DNA from 2 places in the Paenibacillus sp. FSL P4-0127 genome. Region 1 is predicted to be linked to the other one. Evidence: riboswitches for the same ligand, from Rfam matches in the RefSeq annotation. Region 1 holds a riboswitch; the other holds the start of a gene.
What was found. A riboswitch is a leader RNA that binds a small molecule or an ion and turns the genes downstream of it on or off. The one in region 1 is predicted to bind cyclic di-GMP.
Positions count from the first base shown of each region.

Region 2: linked by a shared signal. The riboswitch ahead of NYE74_RS12470 (chemotaxis protein CheA) and the one ahead of NYE74_RS29165 (response regulator transcription factor) in region 1 are both predicted to bind cyclic di-GMP.

Region 1 covers NZ_JBBOWY010000002.1:594,946-598,058, forward strand. The annotation lists gene NYE74_RS29155 (TetR family transcriptional regulator) at 1-66, opposite strand, end outside; gene NYE74_RS29160 (SDR family NAD(P)-dependent oxidoreductase) at 173-1,045, shown strand; cyclic di-GMP riboswitch class I at 1,189-1,274, shown strand; gene NYE74_RS29165 (response regulator transcription factor) at 1,377-2,072, shown strand; gene NYE74_RS29170 (hypothetical protein) at 2,303-2,863, shown strand.
Region 2 covers NZ_JBBOWY010000001.1:2,774,407-2,777,519, forward strand. The annotation lists gene NYE74_RS12465 (WIAG-tail domain) at 1-912, shown strand, start outside; cyclic di-GMP riboswitch class I at 1,522-1,610, shown strand; gene NYE74_RS12470 (chemotaxis protein CheA) at 1,746-3,113, shown strand, end outside.

The sequences.
Region 1 (3,113 bases):
GGCGAATTCCTTCAAGGCGGCGTCAAGAAGCTGTCGTTTTTTGGATTCGGGATCTCTTTTCATCATGGGATCATTATACTTGAATAAACGTTCATTTGACAACCGGATTTGGCGTGTGGTTTAATGAGGAAGTAATTAATTAAACGTTCATTCAATAAGGAGGGCGAAAGTTATGCCTGCAAAAGTATGGTTTATTACAGGAGCCTCGCGCGGATTTGGCCGCGCCATTGCTGAAGCCGCGCTTGAACGGGGCGATCTGGTGGTGGCAACGGCGCGAAATCCGGAGACGTTGCGAGAACTGGTATCCGCAAGCGAAGGACGCGCCTATGCCGTTCGACTGGATGTTACCGATGAGAACGAAGCCAAACAGGCCATTGCGCAAGCCGTAGAGAAATTCGGTCGAATCGATGTTGTCGTGAACAACGCCGGATACGCCGATCTCGGATCGATTGAGGAAACGCCGTCGGAACAGTTCCGCGCCCAGATCGAGACCAATCTGTTCGGTGTCGTCCATGTTAGCCGCGCGGCGGTTCCGGTCTTCCGAAAGCAAAAGAGCGGGCGGTTCATTCAATTCTCCACGATCGGCGGACGCCGCCCGGCAGGACCGGGACTCGCCGCATACACGGCCGCCAAGCATGGCGTCGAAGGATTTTCCGGCGTGCTTGCCGCAGAGACCAAGCCTTTCGGGGTGAAAGTAACTTTGATTGAACCCGGCGGTTTCCGTACCGACTGGGCAGGATCCTCGATGAAGATCATTCCGCCTGGCGAAGCGTATCAAGAGACAGTCGGCATACTGCTGAATATCTTCAGCGACGCGGCCAGGACGGGGAGACGTCCCATCGGGGACCCCAAGAAGGCTGCGAAGATCATTCTTCAAGTGGCCGACATGGAAGAGCCGCCGCAATGGCTCGCTTTGGGCAGCGATGCCGTGAACATGATCCGGCAAGCTGACGAGTTGAAGCTCGCAGAACTGGCCAAATGGGAAGAACTCTCGCTCTCTACGGATGCCGACGATGCTGTCCATCCCGACCTTAGTAAGCTATAAAGTTAATCCTGCCAAAGCTCGATTTGCTACGAAAGAGAGGCAACTGAAGCGGTAATAGCAGGATCATCCAGTAGCGATTGGGTTTCATCCTAACGGGCATGCATGACTATCTGATCAGTTGTCCCGATATATCATAAAGCGACATAGGAAAAAGGCAAACCAGTTCGAAAGACTGGGACGCAAAGCCACGGGTCTTCTGCCTGCGTGCAATGATCGCCGGGTTACCCTCGCTAATGCTGTCAGTTAAAGGCACGGCCTTTCGGGGGCGTGTCTTTTTTGTGTTCCCAGAACAATCAACGAGGTGATGATAAGATGGAGGAGCGTGCAAGTTATGCCCGTAGAAGTTGATGAAGTCGTGCGTTGGAATGAAGGCAAGATACAAGTACTGCTGGTGGACAGCGACCCCATTTGGCAGCATCGGATGACGGAAATGATCAATGCGGAGACGGATATGAATCTATTTCATATTGCAACAAACAAGGAGTCGGCCATTCGAGCGAGTGAGCAATTGGATTTAGATGTGATGATTCTTGATCCGGTGTTACATTCATCGGGGCAGGACGGACTCCATACAATTTCCGAAGTTCTAAAAATAAAATTGATGCCAATCATCATCTTGACCTCCCTCTGCGAGCCTGAAATCATTGTGGAAGCTGTGTTGGCCGGAGCAATCAATTATATTACCAAGATCAACTATGTGGATGTCGTGCACGCCGTCAGAGAAGCCTATCGGGGACAGGCTTCCCTTCATGCAGATGCTGCATCCATAATCCGTAATGAAATTGGGCTTGATAAGCGTAAAGAATTACACTGCATGCTGACCCCCACTGAAAAAGAGATCTTGCAGTTGATCGGGTGGGGCTATAAACAGCCGGTAATTAGAGAGTTATTAGGCGTTACAGAGAACACTATGAAATCGCACATTCGTAACATCATTCGAAAGTTCAATGTCAGTTCCATTCATGAAGCAGCCGAGAAAGCGAAACGAAGAGGCTTGTACGATCGTCAAGATCGAACCTTGTGTTAGCAATTTGTATTTAATTCGAGTTAATTTGTGTTTATTCGACACTTTATGAGCTGATCGTGTTGATGAAAATTTCACCCTCCATTTTTAAGCGCTTTATAGGTAAAATGGTTGATGAAGAGGGAGATTTTTAGGAAAATACGACCGGGGGTGAGCGTCGCAAAAAGGGAAAGGAAGACTATGAAAATAGCCTTGTCAACTTTGGCGAATCTAGAAAAGAAGGGTAGATGACGATGGAAATGGAGCGTGAACAATGTACAACGAAGTCGATTGATGGGCCAAACAGGCGGAGGAATACGTTAAGAAAGCATGCACAGCAAGGAGGGGTGTCTGATGTCGCAGATCTGGCCCCTGTTCCCTTTGAAAAGGTTGAATCGTGGCTGAAGTCCTATAACGACTGGAAAGCGAGATTGAAGTATGTTCAATCCGAACTCGCTCACATCCCAGAATTGACGCGCACCCTTCATATGGTTGCGGCTCATAGCAGAGGCAGAAAACAGGAAACGGTATTACGAACGGTCATTCGACGCATACAGATCACTGAACATGAAATTCCATTATTGCTATCCAGAATCAGTCTTATCGACTACGCTCTTACGTCGCTTACCTCGGAAGAAGGCTTATTTGTTCGATTGAGATATATTGATAATATTGCGTCCTCAGATGCCATAAGTCGTCTGGCACTTTCCCGCCGCGCGTACTTTTATCATCGGAAGCGAATTTTACGCAAAATTTACATGAAAATTAAAGATAGGGCGTTTTTGCTGGATTTGGAGTCGTCTCAAGCAGATTGAATGAATTCAGAAGACGCATTGCACATAGATTTGACCCCCGTATTCAACTTTGAGGGTCGGAGTGCCGGCGCCGCATGGAACATGTTCCGAATGCTGCACTGGTTTTGCCCTTTTTATGCACTAACTATGCACGCCATATGCACATGTTTCGTGTTATGTTGATAATGTGGACAGACAGTGCCACGGTAGCAACAAGAAAAATCAGTGATTACTTTTTTACAAGCGTCGTTTCTTTCCCTGATGCCCAGCG
Region 2 (3,113 bases), on a different contig from region 1:
GAGTCGATCGATGTCTGGCATCTGTCGGCCGAACTGCAGCGAAACGGGCTGCTTCCGGAAGAAGGGATCGACGGTGAGGATATTCATCCGCTGTCGATAGGCCGGGCGCATCTGCAGGCTGAAGCCGTAGACGGCGAGGTGCTGGCCGAGGAGTCGGTCGGCGGCGAGCATCTGCGGCGGGGAGCGGTGCAAAGCGGGCATCTCGCCGCAGAGTCGGTGCAGAGCGCTCATTTGGCTCCTGAGTCCGTGCGGGCACTGCATCTGGCGAAGGAGAGCGTGGAAGGCCGGCATATCGAGGAAGCGGCAATCGCATCGCGTCACATCGGCCCCGAGTCGATCGATGTCTGGCATCTGTCGGCTGAACTGCAGCGAAACGGGCTGCTGCCGGAAAAAGGGATCGGTGGCGAGGACATTCAGCCATTGTCGATAGATCGGGTACACCTTCAGGCCGGTGTTGTGGATGCCGACATTCTGGCCGAGGAGTCGGTCGGCGGCGAGCATCTGCAGCAGGGAGCGGTGCAAAGCGGGCATATTGCAAACGCGGCGGTCGGCAGCGCACAGCTTGCCGATGAAGCGATTGCCTCGCGCCACCTGAAAACCGGCGCGGTCGGCGCGGAGCACCTTGCCTTTACTCCGGTCCAGACGCTGCTGGACCAGCCGGCCAAACAGCTGTTTGGAATGTCGGCGTTTTTGTTGCAGCGCGATGAGGCCGAAACGCAAGTGAAGGTTGAATTTGAAGAGCCGTTTGCTAATCCTAACTTTGTTATCGTTGCAATGACGAACCATTCGGCTTTTTACGCCACGCTAAGCGAACAAACTCAGGAATCGGCCGTCATTACGATTTCCAGGCTGAAGGAAAGCCATGTCCACTACGGCTTCGTCATGTGGATTGCCATCGGAAACGCGCATTAGAGTGTAGGGCCGATAAGATCGTAGCAGGGCCGCCGAGTTTATTCGGCGGCTTTTTGCCGTGCCAGCCGGGCGGGGATTTATTCCTGTCTGTGCCTTATTCGTAGTGGGACTGACGGCATGGGCTGCGTATGCAGCGATGGGCCGTATCCATTGGAAAAATCCAATAGATTGACGGAAATCAAACACAATTTTGAACTCACATTGGAAGTATCCAATAAACTTCGCTTAAATCGCCCATTTTGCACCTTGCCGAGTCTCATCTATTGGAAAGTATCCAATCAAGCCTCCATATTTACGATTGAATTTCCATTTTAATTGGATATATCCAATGAGGTTTCGCCGGGGCTGTTTGTGGCTTCGCTGATCCGCCCTGAATCCGCCCTGAATCCGTCCTGAATCCGTCCTGAAGCTCCTGAAGCTGTCCCTGAAGTTCCTTAAAACTGCCCGGAACTGCGTCGGATTACCTAAGGCCTGGCCGTGATTCCGGCTGGAAAAACGGCTGCATATTTCGCCGGTCAATCGGGCTTTCTCACGGCTCAGACCGGCCGTTTTTAGTATTTACACAGCCTGCTCAGGCGTGTTAGTATGAAACCAACTAAAAAATAGCAAAGACTAGAAGGGCAAACTTGCCGAAAGACAAGGACGCAAAGCCACGGGCCTAAAGTACCAGCAACAGCTACGGCAGCCGGGTTTCTATAGTTGGATAGGCGTCCTCTCTTTCTTCGGGTTCTCTTTCTTCGCTAGAAGGTTCATGAAGAAGGAGTTTTTTTATGTCTGAAATTTGTCGAAAAAGCATCAATAATGTCGAATTATGTAAAACGGGGAGATAGTTTATGGCAGAACGAGAAAATAGCGATCCGTTATTAGAGGTCTATCTTCACGAAAATTCGCAGCTGCTCGAGCAGTTGGAACAGATCATCCTGGAATGCGAAGAGCTTAACGCTTTTCCGTCCGCCGCCATCCACGACATTTTCCGCATTATGCACACGATCAAAGGCTCCTCCACGATGATGAATTTCGATAACATCGCGGCTTTGTCGCACATCATGGAAGATCTGTTTGCGTTTATCCGCGAACATCAGCCCCGCTTGGCCGATTGCACGGCGTTGTCCGAGCTGGTGCTGCAGGGCGGCGATTTCATTAAGCTTGAGCTGTATAAGATCAGGCAGGGCGATTCTCCTGACGGGGACGCATCTTCGCTGAAAAGCAGCATTACCGGATATTTGGAAGAACTAAAAGCCGCACAGCATCCCGGGCCGGCTGTTTCCCCTCTTCGAGGCCCCGAGACCGGCAAACGTCAGGACGGTGAGGATTCCGCTTCCGGGGCTCATTTAAAAGCCGTTCTTTATTTTGATGACGATTACAACATGGAGAATGTTCGGGCATATCAAGTCGTTCACAGCCTGCAGGAAATGACCGAGCAATTCGCCTACTGGCCCGAGGACATTGCCGAAAATCCCGAAACAGCCTCGCTCATAAGAGAGCAGGGCTTCCAAATTCTGTTCCGGAACGGCGAATCCGCGGACACGGTAGCTGCTTACCTGTCGCAGGCGCCATCCTTAAAGCATTTGGAAATGATCAATTTGCCGGAACAAAGCCGGGCAGAGCCTGAGGCTGAGACGGCCGCCGCGGCAGAGACGCTTCAGCCGATACCCGAAGCGGAAGCGCGAACAGGAGAGTCTACGGCGGCACATTCTGCAGCGCACGCTGCAGCACTTTCTACGGACGCTGCACCAGCCTCCCCTTCCGAGCCGGGCGCCGCCGAACCCTCCCAGGTGCCGGGAGCGGCTGCCCGCACTTCGCAGGCGCCGGAGGCCAAAACGCAGGATATTGCCAGAGCTAATGCCTCGCAGCATTCCAGTTTCATCAGCGTGAATTTGGCCAAGCTCGACGAGTTGATGGACCTGGTCGGCGAGCTCGTCATCGCCGAATCGATGGTCACGCAAAACCCGGAATTGGCCGGACTGGAGCTTGAACAGTTTCAGAAGGCCGCTCGGCATCTGCGGAAGATCACCGGCGAAATCCAAGACAAGGTCATGTCGATCCGCATGGTGCCGCTGGTTAATACGTTCCAAAAAATGAACCGCATCGTACGGGATATGTGCAGAAAACAGGATAAGTCAGTCCGGTTGGAACTGCTTGGCGAGGATACGGAAGTGGACAAAAACATCATCGAGCACATCTCCGATCCGATCATGCAC